DNA from 3 places in the Acetobacterium sp. UBA5834 genome. Region 3 is predicted to be linked to each of the others. Evidence: riboswitches for the same ligand, from Rfam matches in the RefSeq annotation. Region 3 holds a riboswitch; each other region holds the start of a gene.

What was found. Region 3 has a riboswitch for cobalamin ahead of B3F51_RS10585 (anaerobic ribonucleoside triphosphate reductase). Riboswitches for the same ligand answer to the same signal wherever they lie in the genome.
Region 1: linked by a shared signal. The riboswitch ahead of thiC (phosphomethylpyrimidine synthase ThiC) and the one ahead of B3F51_RS10585 (anaerobic ribonucleoside triphosphate reductase) in region 3 are both predicted to bind cobalamin.
Region 2: linked by a shared signal. The riboswitch ahead of nikA (nickel ABC transporter substrate-binding protein) and the one ahead of B3F51_RS10585 (anaerobic ribonucleoside triphosphate reductase) in region 3 are both predicted to bind cobalamin.

The regions. Positions count from the first base shown of each region.
Region 1 is NZ_DJGY01000060.1:86,677-90,575, reverse strand. Features, by position in the region: gene bzaB (B12 lower ligand biosynthesis ThiC-like protein BzaB) at 1-707, opposite strand, end outside; gene thiC (phosphomethylpyrimidine synthase ThiC) at 704-2,011, opposite strand; cobalamin riboswitch at 2,106-2,285, opposite strand; gene B3F51_RS11980 (NfeD family protein) at 2,419-2,874, shown strand; gene B3F51_RS11975 (SPFH domain-containing protein) at 2,890-3,843, shown strand.
Region 2 is NZ_DJGY01000011.1:176-4,074, forward strand. Features, by position in the region: gene B3F51_RS02190 (ABC transporter permease) at 1-222, opposite strand, end outside; gene nikA (nickel ABC transporter substrate-binding protein) at 263-1,858, opposite strand; cobalamin riboswitch at 2,072-2,263, opposite strand; gene B3F51_RS02200 (metal-sensing transcriptional repressor) at 2,453-2,791, opposite strand; gene B3F51_RS02205 (ABC transporter ATP-binding protein) at 2,882-3,637, opposite strand; gene B3F51_RS02210 (ABC transporter ATP-binding protein) at 3,641-3,899, opposite strand, start outside.
Region 3 is NZ_DJGY01000053.1:29,355-33,253, reverse strand. Features, by position in the region: partial or broken gene B3F51_RS10585 (anaerobic ribonucleoside triphosphate reductase) at 1-2,061, opposite strand, end outside; cobalamin riboswitch at 2,187-2,335, opposite strand; gene B3F51_RS10580 (HAD hydrolase family protein) at 2,400-3,728, opposite strand.

The DNA of each region.
Region 1 (3,899 bases), on a different contig from region 3:
GAGTCGGCGTTGGCGCCGGGTCGGATGGCATCGCCGATGCTTAAAACTGTATCGGTGGCTTTAAGAATTTCCAGCAACCGGTCAAACTGTTCATAGAGGGGGTTTTCTTTATCATTATGGAACATCCAGCCGGTCAGCAGCGAGCCGCCCCGACTGCAGATATCGGCTACCCGACCGGTTTTTTTCAATATTTTGAGAAGATCCATATTTAAGGCCGAGTGCACAGCCATAAAATCCATCCCGGCCTGGCACTGTTTTTCCACCACTTCAAACAAGTCGTCGGCGGTCATATTGACCATCAAGCCCCGTTTATCAGCCGCTTCTTTGGCCGCCTGATACACCGGCACACAGCCAGCGGCGATATTGGAATTACTTAAACTCAAGGTCCGCATCGTATCGATATCGGCACCCATACTTAAATCCATAAAGCCATGGGCACCGGCGGCTTCAATGATTTTGAGCTTTTTGACTTCCATTTCCATGTCATCGCGGTCACCGGAGGTGCCCATCAGACCGTTAACTTTGACGTCCAGTCCGCCGCCGATGCCGCAGATTTTAGAACGGTTGCGCAATTTATTTTTAGGAATGACAATCCGGCCAGCGGCTACTCCCGCCCGGATAAATTCCGGGGTGAAGCCTTCGCTAATCGCCACCATTTCCATTTCTTCGGTAATTTTACCCGCCCGCGCTTTTAACATTTGGGTCATCGTTCGTTCCTCACTTCCTGGTTTTCGTCTCGTAAATACTTGCCGACAATTTTCATGGCACAGAAGTCGCCGCACATGCTGCACTCGGAGGCGAAGTTGGTGCTGCGATCTTTCCAGACTTTTGTGGCAGTTTCGGTATCGATGGCCAGTTCCATCTGTCGGCCCCAGTTGAGTTCCCGCCGGGCGTGGGACATTTCCAGATCCCAGGCAATCGCCGCCGGATGACCTTTGCCGACATCACCGGCATGGGCGGCAATGCGGCTGGCCATCACGCCCAGATAGACATCTTCGGCACTGGGCATACCGATGTGTTCGGCCGGGGTCACATAGCAGAGAAAGTCCGCGCCATAATAGGCGGCAATCGCTCCGCCAATGGCACCAGTGACATGATCCATCCCGGCCCCGGAATCAGTGGGCAGACAACCAAAGACAAAGTAGGGTGCACCACCGCATAATTGTTTTTGTAATTGGACAGTCGTTTGAATCTGATCCAGCGGCACGTGGCCAGGACCTTTAACCATCACCTGAACGCCAGCCGCCCGGGCCTTTTTAACCAGGCCGCCGAGGATCACCAATTCATGAACCTGAGCGCCATCCAGTGAATCAGCGATACAGCCGGGACGCATGCCGTCGGCAAAACTCAGGACGACATCATATTTTTTACAGATTTCCAGGACCCGGTCATATTGGGTAAAGAAAGGATTTTCACAGTGGTTGTGAATCATCCAGCCGATCAGATGGGAGCCTCCATAACTTACCAGGGGATCAATCCGGCCTTCTTCTTTGGCGCGGTTGATCACGTCCATGGTGGTGCCGCAGTGCAGGGCTAAAAAGCTGACACCATCAGCAGCCTGTTTTTCCATCATCGCAAACATGTCGTCGGCGGTCATATCTAAAGCGGTACCGTATTTTTCCTGAGCCATGGCCAGGGTTTGATACAGGGGCAGGGTACCGACTGGCCGATCCACTGTAGCTAAGACTTTTTCACGCATTGCATCGATTGGGCCCCGGACACTTAAGTCCATCAGGGTATCGGCCTTGGCCTTAATGGCCTGGTCAATTTTAGCCATTTCACCGGCGATGGTGTCGTCAACTTCATACATCCCGACGCTGGCTGAGACCTTGGTAAACAGTCCTTTACCGACTGCCACCGGGTTGATATTGGGGCGGGCGCTTTTAAGAATAACGATTTCGCCAGCGGCCACTCCCTGGCGAATCAGCTCGGGATCGAGTCCTTCTTTTTCGGCCACATAAATCATTTCGGCGGTGATTTCACCCGCCCGTGCTTTTTCCAGAATTGTCATTGTTTCCTCCTGAATGATTGTTGGTATTTTAGCAAATAAAAAAGTCCACAGCAGTTATTATAAAAATAACCGCCATGAACTTTACCTTCGTTCATTCAGGATCGATCATAGGCAGGTCTCCTGACTTGGGGTTTTAGCGCTACGCCACACCTTCCCATTAAAAAACAGTGGTCTTTGTGGTTTGCTCCGCCCTTACAGTGATGGGTTCGTTCAGGACTCTCACCTGATTCCCTATTCTCCTTATTGCTAAGGCACCATATGCTCGCTTTTCGATTTACTTGTTTTTGATTATACAACCTAAAAAATAAATGTGCAAGAAAAAAATTAAAAAAATGATTTGGACAGTTGAGATAAAAAAAGAATCAAACTATGTTATAATAAATCAAATGAATGAGGGAGGTGAGAGGATGAATCTTGTTTTTATCTGGTTGATTTTGTTTATCGTTTTTCTGGTAGCTGAACTGGTTACAGCTGGGGCGTTGGTTTCAATCTGGTTTTGTGTGGGCTCTTTGGTGGCTTTAGTTGCTGCCTATTTTGGCGCGGCTTTCTGGGTGCAGATGATCGTTTTTTTTGTCGTTTCCATTGGTTTATTATTGGGTACAAAGCCGTTTTTAAAGAAACATCTGGATCCCAAAAAAATGGCGACCAATGCCGATCGGATACTTAAAAACCGGGGCATTGTTGAAGAAGAAATCAATAACCTCAAAGGTCAGGGGGCGGTCAAAATAGACGGGAAGTCCTGGTCAGCCCGAAATGTCGATGGTGAGGTTGTTATTCCGATTGGTGCTGAAGTGACTGTTGTGGGAATCGAAGGCGTTAAGGCCATGGTTCGGGCAGCTGAGAAAGAAACTATTTCAAAATAAAAGGAGGAAAAAAACATGTATGGACTCATTATTTTAGGTGTCATCTTTATCATTTTTATTGTTGTGATTATTGTCAATGCCAAGATTGTTCCTCAGGCCAATGCCTATGTAGTCGAACGGCTGGGAGCTTATCATTCTACCTGGGAAACCGGTTTTCATATTGCGATACCAATTCTAGACCGGATCTCCAAGCGAATCAGTTTAAAAGAGCGGGTAGCCGATTTTCCACCACAACCGGTTATCACCAAAGATAACGTCACAATGCAAATTGACACGGTTATATATTTGCAGGTAACCGATCCCAAATTTTATATGTATGGGGTGGATAATCCCATGAAGGCAATTGAAAACTTAACGGCTACGACCCTTCGTAATATCATCGGAGATATGGAGCTTGATGCAACGCTCACCTCCCGAGATGTCATTAATACCAAGATGCGGGTGATTCTCGATGAAGCCACCGATCCCTGGGGGATTAAAATTAATCGGGTCGAGCTTAAAAATATTATGCCACCAGAAGCGATCCAAAATGCGATGGAACGGCAGATGAAGGCCGAGCGGGAACGACGTGAAAAAATTCTTCAGGCCGAAGGGGAAAAAGCCAGCGCTATTCTGGTGGCAGAAGGTGAAAAATCGGCGGCAATTTTGCAGGCAGAAGGGTTGAAAGCGGCCGCTATTTTAAGCGCTGAAGCAGACCGGGAAGCCCAGATCAGACGGGCGGAAGGGGAAGCCGAAGCGATTATCACGGTTCAGGAAGCCGTTGCCAATGGGGTTAAAATGTTAAACGCTGCTGATCCAATCCAGTCGGTGATTGCGCTAAAAAGCCTATCAACCTTTGAAAAGGTAGCCGATGGCAAAGCCACCAAGATCATTATACCATCTGAAATTCAGAGTTTGGCCGGTCTGGCCACATCCCTCAGTGAAATTATGAAGGATCAGACTAAAGTCAGTCAGCAGAGTAATTTATAAACGACCATGAATGGGCAATTGGGAAACGGCAAGCCGTTTTTCGATTGCCCAAATTT
Region 2 (3,899 bases), on a different contig from region 3:
ATTGCCCAGCCAGGTAGCGTAGCGGGTTAAGAAGGGATCATCGAGACCGAGTTGCTCCCGCATCTGGGCGACATTTTCAGCCGTTGGGGTGATCTCATTGACCCGGATTGCCACCTCAGCGGGATCACTGGGGCTTAAATTAATCAGTATAAAGGCAAAAAAGGAGATTCCGATCAAAATCGGAATCATCCACAGGAGCCTTTTGACGAAGTATTGCTTCATGGTCTTACTCCCTTTTGTTTTCGATAATCAAAATTGGTGATCAATTGGAAAAGTACATTTTTTCGAAGGGGATTTCATATTGCGAATCGTTAAAGCTTACCCCTTCAAGTCCCATGATTCCCACTGCCTTGGTTTTTGAATAGGAGATCGGGACATAGACATATTGATCATTAATATAGGTCAGTACCTCTTTATACATATCGGCCCGCTTGCTGTCGTCTGATTCGATCATAATCTTCGTGATGGTTTCATCCAGCCACTGCTTTTTTTCCAATCCAACCTGAGCCTGATAATCCCCGTGCGCCGGAATTCGCCAGGATGAAACATAGGATTGGGGATCATAAGGGGTTCCCCAGGATAGCGAATATTGCAGATCAAAATCCCCGGTTTTCTGACGATCCAGAAAGGCCTGTTTTTCTTCCCCGAGAATATTCATCTTGATGCCGATGGCTGCCAAATCGGCCTGAATCGAGGTAGCAATGGTACCTTCCTGGGCGTTTTTGGAATTATAGGAAAAAGTAATTTCACATTTCTGGCCATCCTTTTCCCGAACCCCATCACTTCCTGGTTTCCAACCGGCTTCATCGAGCAGCTGTTGGGCTTTTTCCTGATTATAGGCGATGGTTTTAAGATCAATGTCACAATAGGGTACATCTTTAGACATCAGCGTATCAGCCTGATCCTCTGAGCCATTTAAAATTCCCTGAATGATGTTTTCCTTGTTCACGGCATATTCAATGGCTTCCCGTACCTTGATGTCTTTGGTAATCGGAGCCTTGGTATTGAGAAGAATCGCCCGGGAAGCGACCGGTTCGCTTAAATACGTCTGATAGGCGCCTTCTGCTTCCAGCTTCTTATAGGAATCCAGATCAATCTGATCACCATCCGCTCCGAAAAGTAAATCGACCTCGCCGTTTTGCAAAGCTAACAGGATCGTCTGGGAATCTGGCATGACCTTCCAGTTAATGGTTTTGATTTTGGTTTTGTCACCCCAATAAGTTTCATTCTGCGTAAAGGTGGCATACTGATTGTCGACATGCTCCGATAAGACCCAGGGTCCGGTACCGATATAGCCGCTAACCCCTTCTTTGGTGGTGCCATTGACAAAACAGTTGGGCGAAATAAAGCGGAAGGGTCGAGTCAGTCCCAATTCCACCAGGGTTGGATAGTAGGGATGCTTTAACACCAGTTTGAAGGTGTGTTCATCGACCACCACATTTTCCTTGATCTCATTAACCATATCCAACCAGGAATGGCGTTCAGCATTACCAAGAATGGCATCCATATTCAGCTTAACTGCGGCGGCATTAAACGGCGCACCATCGGTAAAGGTGACCCCTTCTCTTAAATGAAAGGTGTATTCCAGTCCATCTGCTGAAATTTCCCAGCTTTCAGCCAGAGCTGGCTTCACTTCTCCGCCTTCATTCTTGGTCAGGCCTTCAAACACCATGTTCTGGGCTGACATTTCACCCGAGTACAAATGCGGGTTGATATCCCGAATATCCTTGGTGCAGGCATAATTTAACGCTTCTTTAGTCGACACATCACTTTTAGCGGACGCTCCTGAGCAACCGGCAAACATTCCGGCACACAACACGGCAGTCATTACCACCGCTAAACCCTTTTTCAATTTCATTTTCTTTTTCTCCTCAAAAAATACTTATTTATTTGATTTGCTCGGCTTTTACCATTGCGCATCCTGGCAAAGAAACCCCGCTCTATCACAATGTAAGACTTCACTGCGGTAGTATTGGTGATTTTTTCGATAAAAAAACCTCACCATCTCCAAAAAGATAGTGAGGTCGCAAAAAGCCTGCAAAAAAAAACACCTCCTCTATCGCACGTAGAGTCTGAGTAATTAAAGCAGGCAGGTCTTCTGGCTCAAGCGTCAACATTACCTCCTGCCTTCCCGTTTCTGGTGGCATTCCTGGAGGAACTCTTCTTTTACAGCGGCGGGACCGCGGGGGACTTTCACCCCTCTTCCCTTTTCACCGGCCTGTAACCCTTCGTTACTGCCGGCACCTGTTTTATTAATATTTAATTCGTTGTCGGTGTTTTATAAAACACTAAAAAACAGAAACAATGCCACAATCACGTGTTTTTCATTGTTTCTGTTTGACATTTTAACATGCTTAAACCGCCTGCGCAAGTCCCTTTCAAGGAAATGATATTCTTTTTTGGAATGTCTTTCAATGCCAGTCGATATCTGACCGACATAAACCCAGGGTGCTTATTTCATAAAGCGGTCAATCGCTTTTCTCAGTTCTTCCAAAGCCTTTTCGTCGTTATTCTCCACCGCATCAACGATGCAATGCTCAATATGATCCTGTAAAATTATTTTGCCGACGTTATTAATCGCTGACTTCACCGCTGAAAGCTGAATCAGCACCTCGGTACAGTCTCTTCCCGATTCGACCATTTTTTTCACCGATTCAAGATGACCCGCGGCCCGGGAAAGGCGATTCAACACTGATTTGGTCTGGGTATGTTCATGATGATGGTGGTGGTGATCTCCACCGTGGCCACTATCACGTCCACCATCGATCCCTTCACCCTGATGTTCATGCATCTCCATTCACCTCATTTTCTATATCTGTTTAACCCATTATAACAGATATAGAAAAAGGACACCACCCAAGGGGAGATGCCCTTTCATATTTTACAGAATCGAATCGATCAGTTTTTTTGTATAGGCTTCCCGGGGACTGGCAATCACCTCGTCCGGAGTACCGGTTTCCACCACCCGACCCTGATGCATCACCAGCACCCGGTCGCAGCATTGCTGCACCAGAGCCAGATCATGACAGATCATCAGTTGTGACATCCCCTGGTCTTTTCGCAATTGCTTAAGGAGCGCTACAATCTGGGCCTGGACGGTGACATCCAGAGCGCTGGTGGCTTCATCGCAGATGAGCAGCTGGGGCTTTCGGGCAACTGCCCGGGCAATCGAGGCCCGCTGACACTCGCCACCGCTGACCTCACTGGGATAACGGCTGATAAATTCCGGGCCAAGTCCGCAGACTTCCAGATATTCAATGGCTGTATTCTTCGCCTCCCGACGACTCATACCCTGATTGATCAGCCCTTCCATGACACTTTCCCCCAGCCGAATCCGGGGATTAAAGGAATCCACCGGCATCTGAAAAACCATCTGAACCAGTTGGTAAACCCATCTGCGTTCTTTTCGCCCGGGGTTTTTAAGTGTTTTGCCATCCAGAACAATCTCACCGCCATCCAAAGATTCCAGGCCGGTGATCAGCTTGGCAACTGTGCTTTTACCGCTGCCGCTTTCGCCCACCAGCGCCAGGCATTCACCCTTTTCCACATGGAAGCTGATCTCATCAACCGCACAAATGGTGCTTTTTCCTTTGGTATAGGTTTTTTTTAACTGGCTGACTGCTAAAATACTATTCATGTCTCACCTTTTTATCCGGGGCATGGCCGCAATCAGCTGGCGGGTGTAATCCTGCTGGGGATGATCAATCACCTCCCGGGTCTTGCCATATTCAACCAGCTTACCCTTGCACATCACCGCCACGGTATCGGCCATAAATGACACCACCCCAATATTATGGGTTACCACCACAATTCCGGTTCCAAATGCTTCCCGCATTGTCATCATTTCCCGAACCACCTGGGCCTGGACGGTGACGTCCAGGGCCGAGGTCGGCTCATCG
Region 3 (3,899 bases):
TTCCAGATTGTCGAGGGGATCGCCGTCCATTTCCACATAGGTGATGTGTCCAGCGTTGGTCAACTCATGATAGGGTGCTTCCAGGGTAATTTTTTCATAGGCACTGGTGGGGTAGTAAACCGGAATATGGAACGAATTGGTATAATACTCCCGATCGGTTACCCCGGGAATTTCGCCAAATACCTGTTTATCCAGCTTAACAAAGCGTCCGGCAGTCCCTTCGGCCGGGGTGCCCAGCAGGGTAAAGTTCATGCCATAGACCTGACTGGTTTCATCCATCCGCTTGCGCATGTGGCCAATAATTGCAAGCCCCAGCTCCTGTACTTCTGCCGCTTCGCCATGGTGTTTGCCGGTTAAAACCGTCAGGCATTCCGCCAGGCCGATAAAGCCCATACTCAGGGTGCCGTGTTTCAGTACTTCCCGGATTTCCATCTCGTCGGTCAGATCTGCAGAATCAATCCAAACGCCCTGGCCCATTAGGAAAGGAAAGTTTTTAACTTTTTTGTGGGCCTGAATTTCAAACCGTTCCAGCAACTGCTCAATCACCAGATCAATTTTCTGATCCAACTCAGTAAAAAACACGTCCTGGTTACCCTTGCAGTTTAGGGCAATCCGGGGCAGATTGATGGTGGTAAAACTTAAGTTGCCCCGGCCATAGGTAATTTCCCGACTGGGATCGTGGACATTGCCGATCACCCGGGTACGACAGCCCATATAGGCAATTTCAGTTTCTGGTTGGCCAGCTTTGTAATATTTCAGGTTATAGGGCGCATCCAAAAAGGAGAAATTGGGAAACAAACGCTTGGCGCTGACCCGACAGGCCAATTTAAACAAATCATAATTGGGGTCCCAGGGGTTGTAATTGACCCCTTCTTTCACCTTAAAAATATGAATCGGAAAAATCGGGGTTTCGCCATTTCCCAATCCGGCCTCCGTTGCCAAAAGCAGATTTTTTATGACCAGACGCCCCTCAATTGAGGTATCCATCCCGTAGTTGATGGAACTAAACGGAATCTGAGCCCCAGCCCGGCTGTGCATGGTGTTGAGATTGTGAACAAAGGCCTCCATGGATTGATAAACACTGCGGTCAATTTCCCGTTCGGCATTTTCCATGGCAAAATTCTGAGCCCGGCTGATGCTGTTGGCATCCGCTATCCATAACGCCAAACTCCGGGCTTCGGCTTCCAGATAATTCTTCGGTTGATTTAGCTCGGGCTTTAACCCCAGTTTCTTTTCGATATCTTCACTGATGGCCTTTACCTTGGCTAAGGCATTTTTGGTATCGGTCAATAAGGTCAGGGCCTTGGCCAAATTCTCCCGATAGAGCCGGATAAAAGTTTTTTTCACCCCAGGCACCATGGCATAGTCAAAGTTGGGAATACTCTGTCCGCCATGTTGATCATTCTGGTTGGACTGAATGGCAATGCAGGCCAGCGCCGAATAACTCTGAATATCGTTGGGTTCCCGGAGATGGCCGTGACCAGTCGAAAACCCATCTTTAAATAAGCGTTCTAAATCAATCTGACAGCAGGTAGTGGTCAGGGTTAAAAAATCCATATCGTGAATGTGGATTTCACCGGCTTTATGAGCGGTTGAATGCTCGGGATTGAGGACAAACATTTCATAAAACTGTTTAGCGCCCTCTGATCCATACTTCAGCATCGTGCCCATGGCGGTGTCGCCGTCAATGTTGGCATTTTCCCGTTTAACATCGTTGTCCTTGGCTTCTTTAAAGGTCAGATCCTCATATATTTTCATCAAGCGGGTATCCATTTCCCGGATTCGGGTTCGCTCGGCCCGGTAGAGAATATATTTCTTTGCGGTTTTTGCATGTCCGGTTTCGATCAGAATTTTTTCCACCGCATCCTGAATTTCTTCCACCGTCGGGGTATTGGTGTTCATTTCCTGTTCGATATAGATGGCCACTTTTTCAGATAGCTCCATGGCGGTCTGATAATTCTGGCCGCCGATTTCACTGGCGGCCTTAAAAATGGCATTGGCAATTTTTTCAATATTAAAAGGGGCTTCTCGTCCATCTCTTTTTTTGATCTTCGTAATCATCCTGGTTTGTTTTCCTACTTTCCTGCGAGTCTTTTTGTTGTTTCGGGCATTGAAAAACCTCTCGACGGCGTGGGTCAAGAGGTCTAAGATTGCTTGGCTCAAACACCCTCTATCACGCGTAGAGTCTGGTGTGACAAATAACGGTGGGTAATCTGACTTAGGCTTGATCTTTTTAAAAAAATCTCCCCCTTACAGCGGCGGGACCGTGCCGGATTTGCACCGGCTTCCCCCATGCTGCACCGGTTGGCACAGCACCGTTATCTTCATATTTGGTTGTTTTAATTTTATCATATACAAGATGTGGTGTCAAACCCCTTGTCACCTGCAAACGGTTATCATTATTTAAAGCTCCCCGGTTTGGCATAAAAATGGCGACTGATGGTCTTGACCACTGCATCATCGTCATTCGCTCCTATCTGCGGCCAGCCCATTTCTTTTAGTTCGATGGATGCATTTTCAACCACATAAGCAAAATCGGCGGCTTCCAGCATCGCTGCATTCCTGATGTCATTGCCAAACGCAATCACTTTATCGGTAGCATATCGGGCTTTCATATCCATGATGGCATTTTTCACCGAGGCTTCCCGGCTGGTTATTTCGAGAAAGTAATAGCCCGGATGTTGATCATCCGGATAGCACTCAACATTAACCGCTGACGCAATTTCCAGCTTCATGATGGCCGCTTTAACCTGGACGATCGTCGCCTTCTGATCCACTGCCATAATCGATAAAACGCTTTGATCATTTGGCACCTCGCCGCACACATAGCTCTGTTCCGGGAGTCGCTTTTTGGAATGATAGATTTTTTCCTCCACCGGATTAATAAGCCTGGTGTAATAAACATGGAGAACATCATTGATGATGGTGTGGGTAAAACAATTCAGCTCCCGTTTTTCAAAAACATCAATCAGTTGCTTGGCCACTTCCGGATTCATTTTCTTGCAGCTTAAATAACTTCGTTTTTGCAGATCATACCAAACCGCCCCATTCATCATGATAACGGGAACCTTTATTTCTACGCCTTCCAGCAGGGGCAGCAGGGTTTCGGCACTTCTGGTCGTGGCAATGGTAATCAAAGCGCCCTGGCGGATCATGGTGTTTAGTTTTATTCTGGAGTAACTGCTGATTTCAATTTGGGAATTCAACAAGGAACCATCCAGATTGGTGACAAAGAGGGTTTTTCTGTTTCTGCGCCGGGGCAAGTGAAAAGCATTGACTCCCAATGACACAAAGATACCAATGAGGGTGTCCACGATCCGGTCAATGGTAAAGATCAGCGGATTCACATCGGCCCCATGGGTCACTGTAATGCTTAAAAAAACCACACAGGTAATATAAGATGCCGTTGGTTTTTTGATGGCGACCGTAAAATAAATGAGCGGGATAACGCACAAGGATACCACCAGATATTGCAGCATCGGCATATCCACCGGGATGAAGCTCCGCTCAAAAATAAGCAATCCCAACCCCATCGCCCCACCGATAAAGGTACCCAGGGTTCGATTCATGGCTACCTTAAAGCTATTGGAAACATAGGGCTGCATGCATAAAATCGCCGCAATCGCCGAATAGAAGGGGGAGCCTTGCTCGCCTCTTAATAAATAGATTAAGAAGCAGAGATAAACCGCTATAAATGTTTTAAAAATTCGCATTCCTACTTTTGGCATAACCTTCTCCTCTTTCTGATGCCTGTCTATAATAACACACATTTGAAATTTTCTGCCGCTTAAATTTCTGCAAACCCTTTCAAATACAGATACCCCTTAACTTTTTTCAGAAACAGATTAATTTTTCTAAAAAGTATTGACAGATAAAAAAAGGTAATGTATTATCAATTA